4 regions of the Paenibacillus sp. FSL P2-0089 genome follow, and region 4 is predicted to be linked to each of the others. Evidence: predicted binding sites of a transcription regulator. Region 4 holds the regulator's gene; each other region holds the start of a gene.
What was found. Region 4 encodes Rex, which represses fermentation and respiration genes when NADH is low (regulators of the CRP and FNR family bind a similar motif). Its sites were predicted from a motif close to TTGTGAAATATTTCACAA; they were not measured.
Positions count from the first base shown of each region.

Region 1 (5,309 bases), 270 kb from region 4:
GAGACTGCTTCGATTAAAGTACAGCTGATCTATGACAAGGTGTTGTTCATGCTTCATAGCTATCTCCCGGATTCTCTGTGGGATGCGTGGATCGGTGTGCCGTATGAGATCATTTCTTCTCTATATAAAGGGGATAATGACAGCGGGAGCGTGTTTCAGAAATGGATTCAAGGCCCGTCCGGCTGGAAATGTATCGGTTGTGAACGGCATTGCCTGGAGCCGGTAACGGCTAAGGGAGGGAGTGGCTCAAATGCTCAGCGCCGTTTTACTTTTCATAATGGAATTAGCCAGAGCATGGTACTTCAAGCTGTGATATGGTCCATGTATGAGAATACCCGGCTGCTCCAGCCTTACTTGGGGGAGGAGGCTTTTCTGAGTGAGGAGGATATGGAGCTGATCTCTGTATATTTCGTGCCCACCTACCTTACCCCGGCACCGCTAAGCGAATTGAACAAACCGGCCAAAGAATATAAGGATAAGAACATCAGAGTGTATCAGGAATGGATCTCTGCCCCCGACCTGGTGCTGCAGTGGAACGGCGGCCTGACCGAAGGCAGATGGATGACGGGTGTATATGTGGATCATTCGCGGTTCGCCGGACTTGGCCCCTACCTGAAGGATGCGCAGGGCAAGCGGACTTACATGCAGGCGACGGTTCGATAGAAAAGGTGAAGCTCGAAAAAAGAGTTGAACTTGAAGCCAGGTCGTCGCTGCGGTGAACATTTGGACTTCCGGCCGCTATTGTGTTTGGATTTCCTGATACAAACCGCTCTTCGCGGTAGAAATCCAAACACAAAGGCGATCGCTCCGCTCCTCCTTTATTTGTACTTCTAGTCACTCACAGCAGTACAAGCCACTCTACTCCGCCCGGTTATTCCTCCGCCGGATCAAGTACACGGTGCTTAAGATGACCAGTCCTGCTGTAACGGAAATGATCAGAATCACCTTCCCGTTCGCACCGCTGTTTGCTGCTAATTGGGCGGCTGGATTCACGAAAGTAACAATAAGGATGCAGGCTGCCACCACGATCGCCAGCAGTGCACCTAGAACGTTTTTCCCTTTTGCTCCGCCCTGTGCTCCGCCCGGTCCCACATATGCACCGCTCCAGATCAGCCGTACGAGATAGGAACCCACACCCAGCATGAAAATTGCGTAATTACTAAGCGGATATTCCAGCCACTTCATTCCGTAGTTTTGCAGCGCCATGTCTGCCAGCAATAAGAATGCCATCAAAAGAAATGCCTGATTCCCCGCCTTGTGCCGCTGCTGCAATTGTCTCTCATCCAGGTTCGTTCTGCTCATCCTTCGTTCCCTCCCAAAATAATTGATCCAGCGTCTTCCCAAGGGTTACACAAATGTCAATACACAACCTCAGGGTGGGGTTGTAATCACCATTCTCAATCGCGATAATTGTCTGTCTTGTGACCCCCACGGCATCCGCCAGCTGCTTTTGCGACATGTCTTTTGCCGCTCTGGAGGCTTTGAGCCTCAGATTCTTCCCCATTCCCTCACCTCACGCATATTGTAAAATATATAAAACAAAATGTCTAGTATATTTAACATTAAAAACAAAAAGTTCGCGTTCATTAAAATTTGTTATATTCAGTGCGTACAATCACAAGTTCCGCCTAAGGCCAGTGATAAGGTGTAGAAGTGAAAAGAAGCACAAACCTACATCTAACCTGAGGAGGGGCCAACATGGCGTCCAATCAATTAAACGATACAACAATTCATCCCGGGTTCACCCCGGCAGCAATGGTCAGAGATATTGTCCTGCAGTTCCCCAAAGCAGCAGATTATTTCAAGGCACAACGGATCGATTTCTGCTGCGGAGGTGCCAAGCCGCTGGCTGAAGCCGCTGCCGAGAAGGGTCTTGACCCGGCAGCAATGGTTCAGGAGCTGAACAAGCTGCAAGAGCAGCACCCGGTTCTGGAAGAGGATACCGCCTGGAACGAGGCTTCGTCAGAGGAGCTGGTGGATTATATTGTGAACAAGCATCACCGTTACCTGCGTGAAGAGCTTCCGCTAATCAGTCAAAATGTAACCAAGGTGTTCCGCGTTCACGGTGAGGATTCACCGCACCTCGGAGAGATGCACCGTCTGTTCAATATGCTGCGTGAAGAGCTGCTGCAGCATACAGCGAAGGAAGAAGAGAGCGAATTCCCTAAGATGCTGGCCTACAATCAGAACCCAACCGAAGAAGGACTTGCGGAGCTGCGCGGACTGCTGCATAATTTGGAAGCTGAGCATGACGGGGCCGGAGAGATCCTGCGCGAGCTTCGCAGAGTAACTAATGACTACACACCGCCCGCACATGCCTGCACGACTTATCGCCTGACCTATGCCCGCCTTGAAGAACTGGAAGGCATGACTTTCGAACATGTACATCTGGAGAACAACATTTTGTTCCTGCGGTATCAATAGGACCTGCTGCAAGTTAGAAGTCCCTTCGGGGGCTTTTTACTTTTTCTTCCGGCAGAAATGATTTGAGAACCCTTCCTCTATGCGTTATCCTTAAAGAGTCTGGGAAAATACATATGAAGGCGGTGCCGTGGGATGTCCACGAAATGGATGCGCTTCATGCTGTGCCTTCTCTTGCTGGCCGCGGCAAGCGGTTGTGGCTTGGGATCAGAGAATGGCGGCAGCAGTAACGGAGGCCAAGGATTAACCTTTTCAGTCAAGGTGGGTGACAGTGAAATGGCCGGAAGCTCGGCCAGATTGCTTAACGAAGCTTACGTGCCTGGGAATTCAATAATAGAGCTGTTCAGAAAGAGCGGCGTTGTTACATTTTCAGCGGATGGAACTAGTATTCTTGAGGTGAATAAGGTCTCCCTGGGTCCGGATATGAGCTGGGAGGTTCAGGTGAACGGCAAGAAGGTTCAAGAGCTGAATACGACGCTGGAACCGGGTTCGGCCATTACGATGTCAGCAGGGCCTGCCGGAACCGGAAAGATGTTTCAGCCTGTCATCATCACGGTGAACGGGGGGAGCGAGCAGCCGGAGCTGACACATTCGCATGTGCTTTCTTTTATGCAGGATATGTCCGTCAAGGGACTGCTCAAGAACAGCGGTATGGTCCGGCTTGCCGAGGATAACCGGACGGTGCTTACTGTTATGGATTATACACCGCTCAGCAGCGAGGAATGGAGACTGAAGGTCAACGATAAAGGTCTGCTCGGTAATGGAGTGGACATGAAGCTCAGTCCGCAGGACAAGCTGGAGATCTCTCTGGTACTGAAATAAGTGAATGAATTATAGGAGTGAGATCGTGTATCAAATGAATGGATATCTGTGCGAAACTGCATGGGTATCCGTTTTTTTTGGACAGGAGAAGTCATCTCCACTTGTGTGAAAAAATTCACATACCGTGTGACTGTGGTCACACTTGTCATGGAATTGGGGACAGTATAATTTCTCTATCAGGTAAAGTTATTGAAGAAATCAGAGTTTCTGAAGGAGGGTCTACCAGTGGCAGCGGAAAGAGAAAAGTTAGTGCTGATTGGGAATGGCATGGCGGGAGTAGGCACTATTGAGCAGATTCTGAAGCTGGGCGGCGCTTATGATATTACTGTCTTCGGCAGTGAGCCGCATCCCAACTATAACCGGATTATGTTGTCCTATGTACTTGAAGGCAGCAAAACAATTGAAGACATCATTCTCAACGATCTCGGGTGGTATGAAGATAATCATATTACACTGCATACCGGCACGACGGTTACCCGGATCGATGAACAGAACAAACTCATATTGACCGATAATGGACTGGCGGTTCCTTACGATAAAGCAATTATTGCCACAGGCTCGAATTCTTTCATTCTCCCCGTACCCGGCAGCACCAAGGATGGGGTAGTCGGCTTCCGCGATATCGCGGACTGTGATGCGATGCTGGCAGCAGCGAAGCAGTACCGCACGGCGGCTGTAATCGGCGGAGGATTGCTAGGTCTTGAAGCTGCGAAGGGCTTGGTCAATCTGGGCATGGAGGTTACCGTTGTGCATCTGCTGGAGGATCTGATGGAGCGTCAGCTGGACCGTACCGCTTCTTCCATGCTACAGGCAGAGCTTACGCGTCAAGGTGTGAAATTCGCCATGGGCAAGCAGACGGTCGAACTGACCGGCGAAGAACGGGTGACCGGTCTGCGCTTCAGTGACGGCAGTGAACTGCCCGCAGAGTTTGTAGTGATGGCTGTTGGAATCAAGCCGAATGTCCAGCTTGCCAAGGACAGCGGAATCACCGTTAACCGCGGGATCGTAGTTGACGATTATATGCAGACTTCTATGGCAGATGTGTATTCTGTTGGCGAATGTACAGAGCACCGAGGAACCTGTTACGGACTCGTCGCACCGTTATTCGAGCAGGGCATGGTTCTCGCCAAGCATCTGTCCGGTGTTCAGACTCCAGGCTATGAAGGTTCAGTTGTAGCAACCAAGCTCAAAATTTCCGGGGTAGATGTATTCTCCGCTGGTGAATTCACCGAAACGCCGGAGCATACCGTCATTTCTGCCAAGGATGAATGGAAGCGAACCTACAAGAAGATTTTGCTTAAGGATAATGTAATTGTCGGTGCCGTCTTGTTCGGTGATGTAACGGAATCTGCCAACCTGCAGAAGCTTGTGAAAAACAGCACAGAGATGACTAATGAAATCTATGATGAGGTTATGGGCACAAGCTGCTGCGGCGGAGGCGGAGCCAAGAAGGGCATGTCCGTTGAAGCGATGGCCGATGAAGAAATCGTCTGCGGCTGCAACGGCGTAACCAAAAAAGCGATTGTGGATGCTGTTACGGAGAACGGCTTCACTACGGTGGATGAGATCAAAGCCTGCACGGGGGCAACCCGCTCCTGCGGCGGCTGTAAGCCGGTGGTGGAGCAGATTCTGCAATTCGTTCTCGGAGACAGCTTCCAGCAGAGTGCCAAGCAGGGGATTTGCAGCTGCACCTCGCTTAGCCGGGATGAGATCGTAGCCGAGATTACGGCTAAAGGCCTCCGGACCACCAAGGAAGTCATGCATGTCCTGGAATGGAAACAGGCAGAAGGCTGTTCGAAATGCCGCCCTGCAGTGAACTATTATCTGGGGATGATCTATCCTGACACACACGAGGACGAGAAGGAATCCCGGTTCGTCAATGAACGGATGAGCGCCAATATTCAGAAGGACGGAACTTATACAGTTATACCGCGGATGTATGGCGGGGTGACCACTCCTGAGGATTTGAAGCGGATTGCCGATGTGTCCCTGAAGTATGATGTGAAGGTTGTGAAGGTAACGGGCGGACAACGTCTTGACCTGATCGGTGTCAAAAAAGAAGATGT
Region 1 is NZ_CP152006.1:4,842,677-4,847,985, reverse strand. Features, by position in the region: gene NST69_RS20475 (hypothetical protein) at 1-663, shown strand, start outside; gene NST69_RS20470 (DUF6773 family protein) at 859-1,302, opposite strand; gene NST69_RS20465 (helix-turn-helix transcriptional regulator) at 1,280-1,504, opposite strand; gene ric (iron-sulfur cluster repair di-iron protein) at 1,729-2,424, shown strand; gene NST69_RS20455 (hypothetical protein) at 2,557-3,243, shown strand; gene nirB (nitrite reductase large subunit NirB) at 3,469-5,309, shown strand, end outside.
Region 1: a site for Rex is predicted at 3,347-3,364, ahead of nirB (nitrite reductase large subunit NirB). Genes of this name have one in related genera too.

Region 2 (5,309 bases), 250 kb from region 4:
ATGCACGGTCAGCCAGATAGTCTACACGGGATTCGAAGTCCTTAGGATCGAAACCAAGAGCCGAGAAGGATTCTTCGATACCGAGTTTTTTGTTCATGTCGCGGATTGCATTGATCAGGCTGGTTACGCCTTCTTCGGTAGTGCGTGCAGGCAATCCCAGAATACGGGCGATTTCTGCGTACCGTTCGTCAGCTACAAAGTGCGAATATTTAGGGAACGAAGCGAACTTCGTAGGTTTCTTGGCATTGTAACGGATAACATGCGGCATCAGGATCGCATTGGTACGGCCGTGTGCGGTGTGATACTGTCCGCCCCATTTGTGTGCCAAGCTGTGGTTAATCCCCAGGAATGCGTTGGCAAAGGCCATACCGGCAAGCGTCGAAGCATTGTGCATTTTCTCACGGGCCAGCTTGTCACCTTGCAGTGCGGATTTCTCCAGCCACTGGAACACCAGTTGGATGGCTTTGATTGCCAGACCATCGGTATAGTCACTGGCCATTACAGATACATAAGCTTCGATAGCATGTGTCAATACGTCCATTCCTGTATCGGCAACTGCAGTCTTAGGCAAGCTGTAGACAAACTCAGGGTCAATAATTGCTACGTCTGGAGTCAGCTCATAGTCAGCGAGCGGATACTTGGTATTATTGCCTGTTGTCTTGTCTGTGATAACTGCGAACGATGTTACTTCAGAACCTGTACCCGACGTGGTTGGAATGGCAACGAATTTCGCTTTGTTGCCGAGCTTAGGGAATTTGTATACCCGTTTGCGGATATCCATGAACTTCTGTTTCAGGCCGTTGAAGTCTGCATCCGGATGTTCGTAGAACAGCCACATGCCCTTGGCAGCATCCATTGGGGAACCACCGCCGAGTGCGATGATGCAGTCCGGCTGGAATCTGTTCATCATAGCTGTACCTTTTTCTACAGTAGTAGTCGATGGATCCGGTTCAACTTCCGAGAACACTTCGATCGCTACAGGAGTCTGGCGCTGACGCAGATAGTGCTCAACTCTTTCAACATACCCCAGTTTAACCATTACAGGGTCAGTGATGATAGCAACGCGTGTGATATCAGGCATTTTGGCCAGGTACTGAGTGGCTCCCTTTTCGAAGTAAATCTTGTCAGGCACTTTAAACCATTGCATATTCACGGTACGACGATTCACCCTTTTCACGTTGATCAGATTGATTGCAGTGACGTTCTGCGATACCGAGTTGCGTCCGTAAGATCCGCAGCCCAGTGTCAATGAAGGGATATTAGTGTTGTAAATGTCGCCGATTGCGCCGTGAGTCGATGGCGAGTTGACGAGAATACGTCCGGTCTGCAAACGGTTGGAGAACTTCATGATTACTTCTTCGTTGTTGGAATGGATAGCCGAGCTGTGGCCCATGCCGCCAAATTCAACGATTTGAGCTGCGCGCTCGATACCCTGGTCAGCATTCTTCACTTTGTAGCAAGCCAGAACCGGGCTCAGCTTCTCAGCGGACAATGGATATTTAGTACCTACACCTTCAAGCTCAGCTACCAGGATCTTCGTTCCGGCAGGAACCTGAATGCCGCACATTTCAGCGATCTTCACAGCGGATTGGCCAACGATAGCCGGGTTAACTGCACATTTCTCTACGTTCATTGCGCCGCTGGTCAGCTTAGCTGCTTCTTCTTTGTTCACAAAGTAACAGCCGTTTGCAATCATTTTCTTTTTCACTTGATCGAAGATGGCTTCTTCAATGATAACTGCCTGCTCGGAAGCACAGATCATACCATTATCAAAAGTCTTCGACAGGATAAGGTCTGTTACAGCCTGATCAATATCAGCACTCTTCTCGATGAAAGCAGGCACGTTACCAGGACCTACGCCGAGTGCCGGTTTGCCGCAGCTGTAAGCTGCCTTGACCATTGCCGATCCGCCGGTTGCCAGAATCAGTGCAACGTCCGGATTGTTCATCAGTGCGTTTGTTTTGTCCATCGTAGGAAGCTCAATCCATTGGATGAAGTTCTCAGGTGCGCCTGCTGCTACGCCTGCATCATGCAGAATTTTGGCTGCTGCCGCACTGCACTCTTGCGCTGACGGGTGGAAACCGAATATAATAGGGTTACGTGTCTTAGCGGAAATCAAAGCTTTAAACATCGTGGTGGATGTTGGATTGGTTACCGGTGTGATACCCATAATGATTCCGACTGGTTCAGCAATCTTCTGGAAGCTGTCATAAGCGTTATCCTCAATAACGCCTACAGTCTTGTCGTACTTAATACCGTGCCAGATATATTCAGTGGAGAAGATGTTCTTTGTAATTTTGTCTTCGTATACTCCGCGTCCTGTTTCTTCAACAGCCAGTTTTGCCAGGTACATATGCTTGTCGAGTCCGGCCAGCGCCATTGCATGAACGATTGTGTTTGTCTGCTCTTGATCCAGGCCCATGAACGCTTCGTGGGCTTTCTTTGCTTTATCCACCAAAACCTGAATATACTCTTCAGCGGTGGTTTGTTTCACTTGGGCGGCGACTTCGTTTTTAACTGCCATCTCCCTCGTCCTCCTGTCAATTTTTAGGTTGTTTCTTTCTATACATTTATCTTAGCACATCCTTTTCACCTTGTATAGTGAAATCTTTCACAAAGTTTAAAGTTTTTTTTGAGTTGTTTTCAAAGCGCTTTCATTCGATCGTTTACCGGTATTTTTTCCACATTATATGTAATATTTAATTAATATTTGTCTATTCTGCGAACGCAATACGATAGTCTGCAGCGTTGATGGCCCATCTTGCCTTGCAATGCCGGTTGGGCTTCGGGAATTTTGCTCATGAATGCCAAGCCTCCACTTCGGTTCATCCGTCGCTCTTCTACAGACTCACTCTGACGGTGAATATAAATATAAATCTCTGCCAAGTGGAAACGGCTTTGCCGTCCTTTTAAAGGACGGTAAATTACCCTGCGGGTGAACGATGCTAATGCCTCTCTCACCCGCCGCTTTTAAGGAGCAGTAATGGTAATGTTGCAGTTTTTGCAGGATTTCTCTATAACTTTTACGGGTTGCAAGTACAATGTTGCATTATTTGCACAAATTTCGGTGTTTAGAGCACGTTAGCGCTGAATTTGTTGCAGTTCGTGCAGGATTTCAGCATAGAACGCTTCTTTGGGGCAGTAATGTTGCACTTTTGGCAGGATTCCTCTTAAAATGTTATTGGCATAATTTCCTGAAAGGAAAAAAAAGAGACAGCATCTCTGCTGCCCCCCTTATTCATCTCTTCCCCTAAGTCTAGAAAGAGACATCCCAGGCTACTCCACCTTAATGGTATCGAAAAATTTCTTCTGTACGGTTGCGGCTGCTGCATCAAGCTGGGCCTTCGAGTCCGTGCCTTCCTTGGCGAACAGCTCCTGAATGACATTGGACATGGTTGCATAGTAGTCCTGGGTATTGTACTGCGCCTCAGGCTTGCCGTCGAGCAGAGCCATAATATCTGTATTGTATTGATATACAATATCAGAGTATTTGTCATACACTGCTTTGGTCTTCTTGCCGAAGTCGGAATCGGCAGCATAGTAATCCAGAAGCGGCGGAATGAAGTATTTGCCGTCCGCCTTGCGCTGCTGCAGAATGGCATCGAGCGCATCCAGGCCTTTATCCGAGAAATAGTCGAAGGTAATATAACGGAAGGCCATCTCCTGCTCATCCTTGCTGGCATTAGGGTTGATGACCAGATAGTCGCCGCCGAGAACACCGGTATGCTTGCCGCCCTTCTCAGCCGCAGGCATTGGATAGGTCAGCACATCCTCCGGTTTGAAGCCTCCCTGATTGAGCGCCTGTTCAATGACGCCATCGGAGCCGGCCATTACCATCGCGGTACGGCCCTGCTGGAAGGCACCTACAGCATCGCCCCAGCCGAGCGCCCAATCCTGGGGAACCGCTTTGGCTTCCCATCTCAGCTTTTTATAGAAGTCCAGCGCTTTAACACCAGCTTCGGAATTGAAGGTGGCCACCACCTTTCCGCCCTCAATCTTCTGAATCTCCCCGCCTGCTTCGAACAGGAAGTTGGTCCAGTTCCAGCCGGCTTCGTTGCCTTTGCCCATCGGGGCAATCCCGGAGATACCTTTCTTGGGATCAGCCACTCCTTTGGCTGTGTTCAGCATGTCGTCCCAGGTCCAATCCATTGGAGGTACGGCTACACCTTTGTCATCCAGCATCTTCTTGTTGATCATTGTTGTAGTGACGTAACCCTTTTGTGTAACCCCATACACCTTGCCGTCAATGATGAACTGGTTCTGCAGCACAGGATTGATCTGATCCTTGAACTCATAGTTATTCCACAGATCGGTGATGTCGGCTACCCAGCCCTTCTCAATCAGGAATTTAGCTTCGGTGGCATACGTGTTGAAGAAGGTCGGCGCTTCATTCGCTGCCATCTTCACCCCGATCTCGCTTACATTATACTGCCAGTCGTCCTTGACGATCTCCACGTTCGGATAGACTTCCTGGAACCGCTTGATTTTGTCATCCTCCTGCGCTCTCACCTCGGTCAGGTCCGGCGTAGGATAGTGGATTTTGATTGTCACCTTTTTCTGGGTGATATCGTCAGCCGGTGCTGCAGACGGAGTGGCTGACTCTTCCGCCGCCTGGGTCGCTGCTGGTGCAGGTGTCGCTTCTCCCCCGTCAGCCGCCGGCTTGTTGCCGTTATTATTGCCGCCGCAAGCAGACAATAAGGTCCCCGTGACCAGGAGACAGGCGAATACGCTGGAAACTTTACGCATGGTAACTCCCCTTTTCCATATCATAATGAGCTTACAAATTCATCTTAAAAGAGAAACCGTTTACAAACGAGGTGTATTTATATTCCCTTCATGTGCAGGAGTACGATCTCTACCGGACCTCATCCTTCCTGCTCAGCCTTTGACCGCAGACAATGAAACTCCGCGCATAATGAACTTCTGGAAGACCAGGAATACCAGGATCGGCGGCAGAGAGACAATGAACAGAATTGCGAATTTGATGTTCGTATTCAGCGCTTTTACATTGATAACGTACTTATAGATAGCGGTAGCGAGCGTATACTTCTCCTCACTGTGCATGACCAGCGACGGCCAGAACCAGTCATTCCAGGCTGTGGAGAAGATGAAGATCGCCAGTGTTGCAAAAATAGGAATCGACAGCGGCACCGCGATGGTGAAGAAGCTTCTCGGCTCCGAGGCCCCGTCCATCCGCGCGGCTTCCAGAATCTCAGGATGAATCCCGTCGAAGAAATTCTTAAGCAGCAGGAAGAAGAACGTGTTCGCGCCTGCCGGCAGCCAGAAGGCCGCATATTGATTGAGCAGGC
Region 2 is NZ_CP152006.1:4,820,930-4,826,238, forward strand. Features, by position in the region: gene adhE (bifunctional acetaldehyde-CoA/alcohol dehydrogenase) at 1-2,524, opposite strand, end outside; gene NST69_RS20375 (extracellular solute-binding protein) at 3,277-4,746, opposite strand; gene NST69_RS20380 (carbohydrate ABC transporter permease) at 4,879-5,309, opposite strand, start outside.
Region 2: a site for Rex is predicted at 2,600-2,617, ahead of adhE (bifunctional acetaldehyde-CoA/alcohol dehydrogenase). Genes of this name have one in related genera too.

Region 3 (5,309 bases), 2.7 Mb from region 4:
CGCTCTAGCCCCTTGTTCCTTCAGCGGTTCTCCCGCAAACAGCGCAGAGACAGCTTCTGCCAGCGACTTCGCCAGCAGAAGAATGGAGAAGCTTTGCACCAGGGTCAGGAAGCCAACCAGCAGAAAGACAGGCTTAACTCCTTTGTACCCAAGCAAATTTTTATCCATTAGTATTCAAGATGCTCCTTCTCATGAACCCGTTTGTGGAAGATGAAATAACTCCAGATCTGATAGCCCAGCACGAACGGCAGCAGGGTCAGCGCTACAATCGTCATCACCTTCAGCGAATATTGGCCGGAGGCCGCATTCGTAATCGTCAGGTTGAATGCCTGATCCAGCGAGCTGATCATCACCCGCGGGAACAGTCCGATGAAGATCGATGCAACAGACAGCGCCATCACAGCACCAGTCATCCCGAAGGCATAGCCGTCCTTCTTCTTAGTCATGAAATACCCGGCCAGCAGATAAGCGGCTACAGCGAGAACGACTACAATCCACAGCAGCGTTCCGCGTTTATCGAAGATATCCGTCATAGTATATGTCATTACAACGAAGGCTACCAAGAGCGCCGCCAGTGGAATCAGCAGCTTCTGGGCCAGCTTACGCGCCCGTTCCTGCAGATCTCCAAGCGTGCGGAGCGTAGTGAACATCAACCCGTGCACCAGACACAGCAGGACAACCGTAATCCCTGCAACCACTGTATAAGCATTGACGATATCGAAGAATCCGGCATACATCTGCATATCCTTGTCGATCGGCAAGCCCTTGATGAAGCTGGCGAATACCACGGCGAGCAGGAACGGCGGTAGGAAGCTGCCGAAGAAGATGCAGACATCCCATGTTTTCTGCCACGCCTTGGAATCGCGCTTGCCTCTGAATTCGAAGGCGACACCACGGGCGATTAGCGCCAGCAGAGCAAATACAAACGGAATATAGAAACCGCTGAACAGCGTAGCATACCAATGCGGGAAGGCCGCGAACATGGCACCGGCACCCGTAATCAGCCATACCTCATTCGCATCCCAGAACGGCCCGATCGAATTGATCAGTATCCGTCGCTCCGTATCATTCTTGGCCAGAATCTGCGTCTCCATCCCTACACCGAAGTCGAAGCCTTCCAGGAAGAAGAACCCGACGAACAGCACCGCAATCAGCAGAAACCATAATTCATTAAGTGACATAGGTTAGCCCTCCTTGTTATACGGATCGTGGGATTCACCGTGTTCGTTATCCATAGCATAAGGACCTTTTTTGATCACTTTGACGAACAGGCCGACTAGCACTGCACCCAATATGGCATAGATCGCGGTAAAAGAAATCACCGAGAACAGTACCTGTCCGCTGGTAATATTAGGTGATACACTGTCTTCTGTAGTCATAAGTCCGAATACAGTCCATGGCTGACGCCCGATCTCTGTCATAATCCAGCCGGCCGTGTTGGCAATCGGCGGAAGCAGCAGTCCCCAGAACATGAAGCGCATGAACCAGGTATTGGGTCTGTCCATCTTTTTACGCCACATCAGGTAGATCGCGTATACCCCAAACAGTATCATCAGCGAGCCTGCAGCCACCATGATCCGGAAGCTCCAGAAGGTTGTTTTGACCGGCGGAATATAATCTCCTGGCCCATAGGCCACTTCATACTCCTGCTGCAGCTCCAGCATCCCCTTCACTTCACCGGAGAATTTACTGTAGGACAGGAAGCTCAGCAGATACGGAACCTGAACTTCATTGCTGTTGGTCTGGTTCTTCACATCGATATTGGCAAACACCGTCCAAGGTGCCGGGTCGCCGCTCTCGCCCCACAGCGCTTCGGATGCGGCCATCTTCATTGGCTGTGTCTCTACCAGATATTGAGCCTGTGCATGTCCTGCAACCGCAACGCCGAAGGAAGAGATAACCCCTACAATTGCTGCAATCTCGAATGATTTTCGGAAAAAGGCAACGTCCTGCTTCTTAAGCAATTTGTATGCACTGATCCCTGTTACCAGGAAGGCGCCTGTAGCGTAAGCGGCAAGCACTGTATGCGGAAATTCCACCAGCAGCTGGCCGTTTGTAATCAGTGCGAAGATGTCATTCATCTCAGCACGGCCATTGTTAATCTGGAAGCCGACCGGATGCTGCATGAACGAGTTAGCCAGCAGAATCCAGAATGCCGACAGCATCGTTCCGAAGGCGACCAGCCAGATGGATAACAGATGAATCCGCTTGGATACCTTATCCCAGCCGAAGATCCAGATTCCGATGAACGTGGACTCCAGGAAGAAGGCCAACAAGGCTTCAATCGCAAGCGGAGCCCCGAACACATCACCGACGAAGCGCGAATAATCCGACCAGTTCATCCCGAACTGGAACTCCTGCAAGATCCCTGTTACTACACCTACTGCGAAGTTAATCAGGAATAGCTTCCCCCAGAATTGCGCCATTCTTTTGTACTCTTCATTGCCCTTTCTTACGTACATGGTCTCCATAATGGCAATTATGAGCGCAAGTCCGATCGATACTGGCACAAAGAAATAATGAAAAATTGTCGTCGACGCAAATTGTATACGCGACAGCAGTACTGTATCCATGTTTCTCCCCTTCCTTCTCCCCATTTCGTTATGTCTATTTTGTCAAATTCCCATCACTCAAAGTGTGATAATTATCACATTATACGCCCCGTTTAGGCATAAAAAAACAATAAATTTGTGACAAATATCACAATTTTGCATTTAAAAGCAAAAAAAATAAGACGGTTTCACCGTCTTGAAGATGTCCTGCATATATAGTTGTCTTGACTCATAAAGGTATTGGTCTAGGTAATGGAAATACCTTTCTTAAGCGATTTGAGATCGCCATTTGAATTAAGCAATTGCGGCAGCATCTTCATGCTACGAACCATTGGGGAATGACAGAGACGGCAGGAAGGCGCATGTTCAAATGCGAAATTATCCCTCATCCATCCATTGCAATCCTCATTGGTACAGGCCCAAATTGCGGTATTTTCTTCCGGTACTTCCTCCAAAGGCTTTTTCCGGTAGTTCATTGCCGTTCCTCCCTTCCTTTATGTTGCAAGCAAGTGATGATAAAAAAAGACCGTCCCAACTTTCACAAGCGGGGACGGTACCTTCTATTAATTACAGTTTTACAACGTTTTCGGCTTGTGGTCCGCGGTTGCCTTGAACAACGTTGAATTCAACGCGTTGGCCTTCGTCCAAAGTTTTGAAGCCGTCGCCAGTGATTGCGCTGAAGTGAACGAATACGTCGCTTCCGCCTTCAACTTCGATGAAACCGAATCCTTTTTCTGCGTTGAACCATTTAACTGTACCTGTTTGCATGTGTGTTACCTCCACAAATTTAAATTAATATGTTCTTTTTATCTTCAGACAAAGAAAAAATTCACACATTGAGAAAGGTTGTAGCTTTGGTTGACAGCCCTTTTCAATGCGAGAATAAGGTATCAATGTAAGAACAATTTCATGTTACCACACCTTAATAACAAAGGCAAGCTGTTCTATCCTAATTCCTCCGTTTTTTCCCTTATAAGGACTACTTCCCAATGTAAGGGCTACCAGTCATAATAAATTGTAATATTTATACCCATTGCTACCAATTACCCCATTTATTTATTCTTGAAACAGCCCCGCCCTCTTCTTTTTTTCCTGAAAAGGACGGCTTGAACTGTTTCCGTAATCGTGACTGCCTCATTATTATATACGGCCATTTCCAATTTTATTCCTCTGGCTTCTCAAGAAGCTGGACTGTGGTCTGCTTCACTTCACCATTGCGGTAGAAGGTAATCTTCAGCTTATCGCCGATCTTGGTATGATCGTACAGATATTTGCGCAGCGACAGCGTGGAGGTAATCGGCTTATCGTTGAACTTGGTAATCACATCGTTAAGCTGCAGACCCGCTTCCTTCGCCGGTCCCACAGCATCCAGAACCACAACCCCATCGGTCACTAGAGACGGAAGATTGAGCTCCTTACGCTGGTCATCGGCCAGCGGTACATAAGGATTATTCAGATCCACTGAATAGACGCCCAGGTATGACCGGGCTATCCGGCCTTTGGAGGTAAGCTCATTGGCTGTATCCACCACATGATTGGAGGGAATCGCAAAGCCCAGTCCCTCTACCCCCGTATCGGAGATCTTCATCGTATTGATACCAATCACCTTGCCGTCCAGATCCACTAGTGCGCCCCCGCTGTTGCCCTCGTTAATGGCCGCATCCGTCTGGATCACTTCCTGCTCCCAATCGTACACGCCGTCCTGGTTCAGTGACACCGGTATCGTCCGCTCTGTGTAGCTGACAATGCCGGAAGTCAGTGTATCTCCAAGCCCCAGCGGGTTGCCGATGGCAATGACAGTCTCACCCAGACGCAGCTTGGAGGAATCCCCGATCTCAGCAATCCGGTCGATTCCCTTGCCGTCAATGGAGAGCACAGCAATATCGCTCACCTTGTCGGCACCTACCAGCTCCGCCTTGTGTGTCACGCCGTCTACTGTAACCACTTCCAGCTTGCCGGCACCCTCAATGACATGATTATTCGTGATGATAAATGCCTTATTGTCATCCTTCTTATAGATAACTCCCGAGCCTAGCGCGGATTCATCGAGAATATTAAGTTCCTTATTATCTTGTTTATGATTAATGATGCTCACTACCGCGGGGCGGATATGTGCAGCAGCCTGAATAATCCGGTCATACGGATCTGCGCTGCTCGCAGCCACCTTATCAATAACCACCGGAGCCTGAGCTCTCTCAGCGGCGAACTGTCCCGTTACCAGACTGAACAGCAGCACAGCCGCTACAGCACTGCAGACAGAGCTGATCAGCGAGATCTGCCAGGTTGCCAGCGACCGCTTCGATTTGCGGACAGCCCACTTGCCGTCAGCATATCCGCCGGTTGATTTAGATTTGCCGCTTTTGCGCCGTGACACCTTGGTTGAATAGAAATCATCATCAAATAATCCCATGTTACACTCTCTCCCCTCTATTGCCACCGCATTCACGACCTGAACGCCAAGCAACCACGCCCGAGCTTAACCGCTATATCTCTTAGACTTCACGAAGTACTAAAAGGTTTCACTTGATTTATTCACCACATTCCAGTGGGTTCTAAGCGCAAGGGATGTCTATTATTCTAATAAGCTACTAAAAAGTTTAACAGCTTGTATCCGGAATATTTTGCAACTTAAAAGACTACAATAGGATTAGAACGCTCTATATGATTGTATCACAGGCAGCCGCGCTGCCCACATGTTTTCTATGTTAAATAAATGTAAATTATTCACAGCTTCATTACTATCCATTTCACAAGGAG
Region 3 is NZ_CP152006.1:7,315,326-7,320,634, forward strand. Features, by position in the region: gene cydD (thiol reductant ABC exporter subunit CydD) at 1-168, opposite strand, end outside; gene cydB (cytochrome d ubiquinol oxidase subunit II) at 168-1,181, opposite strand; gene NST69_RS31235 (cytochrome ubiquinol oxidase subunit I) at 1,185-2,573, opposite strand; gene NST69_RS31240 (cold-shock protein) at 2,798-3,028, opposite strand; gene NST69_RS31245 (cold-shock protein) at 3,120-3,320, opposite strand; gene NST69_RS31250 (trypsin-like peptidase domain-containing protein) at 3,715-4,962, opposite strand.
Region 3: a site for Rex is predicted at 2,689-2,706, ahead of NST69_RS31235 (cytochrome ubiquinol oxidase subunit I). Genes of this name have one in related genera too.

Region 4 (5,309 bases):
ATTGAACAGTTCAGGGAGGTTACGGCACAGTACCCGGACAGCCTCGCTGCCCGCCTGTATCTGGCCATGGCTTATCTGCAGGAGGGAGAAGGAGATACCGCCTGGGGACATCTGAATCACATGCTGGGCCTGATCCGTGAGGTGAAGCTGAAGGCGATGATCTATAATGCGCTGGGCTGTATCCGGGCTTCCCAGGAACGCTTCAATGAAGCCAGTGAGCTGTTCAGCCTGTCGCTGCTGCATGATCCTGATCTGCCGGAGCCGAACGTGAATCTGGAGGTGTGCCGCAGACGGGGCGGGAAGCTGGAGTTTGGCCATCAGCTGGTTTCGCTTTTATAATTTATCCTCGGTTTCTTTAGGCGATGCGCCCCACTTCCCGGGGTGTGCATCGCCTTTTTTCGTAACTTCTGTTATGCTGATAAAGAGTCTCAAGTGAAAGGGAATAGAACTTATAATGAAATTTGCCGTGCTTGATTTTGAAACTACGGGAACCCAATCTGTGGGAGAGATCATCCAGGTTGGCCTTGCCATTATAGAAGAAGACGGGACGATCTCCCGGGTGTATGGTTCCTATGTCAAGCCCGGAGCGCCAATTCCTCCTTTTATTACGGGCCTGACCGGAATTACAGACAGCGATGTACAGGATGCGCCGGAGCTCGATGAGATGATGATGGAGCTGGTACCGCTGCTGGATGATGTAGTCCTCGTCGGACACAATGTCGCGTTTGATTTTCATTTTTTGCAGAATGCGCTGGACCGCTGCGGCTACCTGCCGTTTCAGGGGCGGATTCTGGATACGATCGATTTTCTCAAAATATGCTTTCCTTCGCTGAGCACCTATCAGCTTGGCGCGGTAAGCAGCCACTTCGGCATTACGCATGAACGTCCCCATCAGGCGGACAGTGATGCGCTTGCCACGGCTATTGTGCTGCTCAAATGTCTGGAAGAGCTGCAGAGTCTGCCGCTGCTGACGATTCAGCGGCTGAATGAGCTGTTCGCGGACGAAGACAGTGATCTGGCCTGGTATTTCGACGGGCTGCTGCGGGAGCGGGAGATGGAGACCTTTCAGCCGGAAGGTGAGCTGAGCTTCTACCGCCAGCTAGCGCTGGCTGTGGGGGACTGGGCAGAGCTGGCTACGCCACGGGAAGAAGGAAGCGTCAATCCTCTGGATAATATTACCTTTGAAGAATATATGGATGAGGTAACCAAGCGGCTGAAGGCTGTTCTTCCCCAGTATGAGAGCCGAGAAGCCCAGGAGCTGATGATCCATGAGGTCATTACAGCGCTTGAGCAGGACAAGCATCTGCTGATTGAAGCGGGAACAGGCACCGGTAAATCGCTGGGTTATCTGCTTCCGGCCATCTACCATAGTGTGAAAAGTGATCAGAAGGTGATGGTCAGCACGCATACCATTAACCTTCAGGACCAGCTGCGGGAGCGGGATATTCCGCTCTTAACCAGCGTTGTGCCGTTCCCGTTCAAGGCCTCCATCTTTAAGGGAAGAGGGCACTATTTGTGTCTGCGCAAGTTCGAACATCGAATGAACAAAAAGGACTTTACGAGTCCAAGGGAAGAAGCGCTCACCGCTGCGCAAATGCTCGTTTGGCTGACTCAGACGACGACCGGCGATGATGAGGAGCTTAACTTAAGCGGACGGGGCGGCGATTTCTGGGAGACTGTAGCCAGTGATACTGACTCCTGCCTGGGACGCGCCTGTCCCTGGTTCCGCAAATGCTATTACCACCGGGCCAAGCATGAAGCCGGGATCTCCGATGTGGTAGTCACCAATCACTCCAAGCTGTTCGCAGATGTCAAAGCCGGGCATCAGCTTCTTCCGGCTTACGACCATCTTGTAATTGATGAAGCCCATCATCTGGAGGATATTGCCGGCAAGCATCTTGGCATGCAGATGAAATATTTCACATTCGCCCATACCCTCACCCGACTCTATAAGGATAGCCGGAGCGGGCAGCTGCCTGCCCTCCGCCAGAGTCTGCAGTCTTCGGGCAGTGAGCAGGCTTCCGAATGGAGCGGCGTGATCGACCGGATCTATCCCGATCTGCTGACGGTGAAGGAGTCCTGGGATGCGCTCAGCGACCGGCTCTTCAGCCTGCTGCCTGAGCGCAGCGATGCCGGGGCCGGTGAAGCAGGCCAGCTGGTGGCACGCCTGCAGCCGGGCAAGAAGCCGAAGGATTGGGAGGAGCTGGCTGCCCTTGAGAATACACTGAACCTCAGTCTGAGCGATATCATCCGCAAGGGCGACAAAATGCTCAGTGAGATGCGAGACACGGACAGCCAATCCTCCTCAGACAGTCTTGTGACCGATATCGGCGGGTTATTCAAGGATCTGGCATCCATTAGAGAGCAGATCCGCTTCTTCATGAGTCTGAACGATGAGAATATCGTGTATTGGCTGGAGGGAAGCGGTAATTATAAGGGCAAGTCGCTGCAAATGTATGCTGTTCCTGTAGATGTCAGCACCCAGCTCAGGGAGCTGTTCTTCGATAAGAAGAAGAGCATTATCCTGACCTCGGCCACCTTATCCGTGGATAAATCCTTCCAGTTCATGATTGATAACCTGGGGCTTGGCGAGGCTGCAGAGCAGCGGCGTCTGATGACTGCACTGCTTCCGTCGCCATTCAAGTATCGTGAGCAGGCTCTCCTGGTCATCCCCCGGGACTTCCCGAGCGTCAAGGGGAGTATTGGGGATGCCCGCTTTGTGGACACCCTCGTGCACTCCCTTGCCGAGACAGCTGTAACTACACGGGGACGGATGCTGGTGCTGTTCACCTCCTACAAGATGCTGCGTCAGGTGTATGAACCGCTGAAGGAGGCACTTGCCTCACAGGATATCGCGGTGCTCGGACAAGGTGTGGAAGGCGGCAGCCGGAGCAAGCTGATCCGCCGCTTCCAGGACAGCCCGGCTTCGGTCTTGCTGGGTACCAGCAGCTTCTGGGAAGGGGTGGATATCCCGGGAGAAGCATTGACCTGCCTGGCGATTGTCAGACTGCCGTTCCAGCCGCCGAATCACCCGCTGGCAGAAGCGAAGTCAGAGCTGCTTCAGGCACAGAAGAAGAATCCGTTCATGAAGCTGTCCGTGCCGCAGGCTGTCATCCGCTTCAAGCAGGGCTTCGGGCGGCTGGTCCGCACGGCGCAGGACCGGGGCATCGTAATTGTGTACGATACCAGAGTCATTGAATCGCATTACGGAAAGTACTTCCTGTACTCGCTCCCCGGTCCCAAGATGGAGCATATGCTCACCGAGCAGATGGTCCCGAGAATTGCCGAATGGCTGGATGACGGCGGGGTTTCCTAATTCATCTGCTATTGCTATTATTAATAAGTCATGATTATCCTGAAGATCCGTTCCCGCCTGTCCTGCCACTCCGGCAGGCGGCGGGGCACGGTTGCTATAATTGTACGGAATGAAGTGTAGGCTAACAAAACTTTTAAGGAGGAGAATACATGAAATCGGATAAAATATCGGAGGCCGTCGTGCGCAGGCTCCCAGTGTACCTGCGTTTCCTGAACGATCTCCAAAAACGTGAAATCTCCACAGTCTCTTCTCAGGAGCTGGGCCAGAAGCTTGATCTGAATCCCGCCCAGATCCGCAAGGATTTGGCTTATTTCGGTGATTTTGGCAGAAAAGGCATCGGCTATGATGTATCTTATCTGATTGAGAAGATCCGCCATATCCTGAAGCTTGACCAGCAAATTAATGTTGCACTGGTTGGAGCCGGTAATCTCGGTCATGCCTTGTCTAACTACAACGCTTACTTGAAGGATACGATGAAGATTACTGCCATCTTCGATGCCTACCCGCCGAAGGTGGGCCAGCAGATCAACTCGCTGGTTGTGCAGCCGATGGAGGAGCTAAGCAGTACAATCCGCTCGCAGGGCATCCGGATCGGGATTATTACCGTGCCCGACAGCGAAGCCCAGAACGTAGCTGATATTCTTGTCGATTCCGGTATCGAGGCGATTCTGAACTTCGCACCGGTTATTCTCAAGACGCCTGCCAATATCCGGATTCATGCCGCAGATTTCACCACAGATCTGCAGAGCTTGGCCTATTATCTGCATGATGGAAAGGATGAGGCTGAAGATGAGCAGTAAGATCACGATAATCAAGAATGGGCACTTCCTGGTTCCGGGCAGTGACAAGCCGGTACTGAGCGGGTACATGACCCTGGAGAATGATTTGATTACTTACATAGGTGAAGCTGAGCCGGTAGTGGAGGATGGCGCACAGGTCGTAGACGGCAGCCGTCTGCTGTTCATGCCTGGTCTGGTCAATACCCATGGTCATACTGCAATGTCACTGCTGCGCGGGTACGGCGACGATATGGTGCTTCAGACTTGGCTGCAGGAGAAGATGTGGCCGATGGAAGAGAAATTCACTGGTGATGATGTATATTGGGGAACCTCGTTGTCCGTGCTGGAGATGCTGAAGGGCGGCACAACCACCTTCCTCGATATGTATGATCATATGGACCGGGTAGCGGAAGTGACCGAGCAGTCCGGTATTCGTGCGGTGTTAATGCGCGGCGTAATTGGGCTGTGCCCGGAAGAGGTACAGCAAGCGAAGCTCGCTGAGGCGATTGCTTTTGCCCGTAACTGGCACGGCAAGGCTGACGGCAGAATTACGTCCATGCTCTCACCGCACGCCCCGTACACCTGTCCTCCAGAGTTTTTCATGAAGTTTGTGCAGGCTGCCCATGATCTGGACCTGCCAATGCACACCCATATGTCCGAGACGCGCCATGAAGTGGAACAGAACGTGGCCGACTACGGCCTGCGTCCGGTCGCGCATCTGGAGAAGCTCGGGATGTTCACCCGTCCTTCGCTCATTGCCCACGGGGTTCATCTGAATGATGAAGAGATTGGGATTCTGGCCCGCTATAACGTTGGCGTGTCGCATAACCCCGGCAGTAACCTTAAGCTGGCGAGTGGTGTTGCGCGTGTTCCTGAGCTGCTGCGAGCCGGGGTTAAGGTTTCCCTGGGTACAGACGGAGCGGCAAGTAACAATAATCTGGATATGTTCGAAGAGATGAGGCTGGCGGCTCTGATCCACAAGGGTGTAAGCGGTGATCCTACAGCGGTACCGGCTCCTGAGGCGCTTCTGATGGCTACGGAGTATGGGGCTCAGTCTATTTTCCTAAGCGGGGTAGGCCGGCTTGCAGCAGGAATGAAGGCCGACTTCATCGCACTTGATATTGACCAGCCTCATCTGCTGCCGCATACCGATCTGCTCTCCCATGCCGTATATTCGGCAAGTGCCAAGGATGTGGAGCATGTATGGGTGAACG
Region 4 is NZ_CP152006.1:4,574,348-4,579,656, reverse strand. Features, by position in the region: gene NST69_RS19175 (hypothetical protein) at 1-339, shown strand, start outside; gene dinG (ATP-dependent DNA helicase DinG) at 455-3,316, shown strand; gene NST69_RS19165 (redox-sensing transcriptional repressor Rex) at 3,466-4,116, shown strand; gene NST69_RS19160 (amidohydrolase) at 4,106-5,309, shown strand, end outside.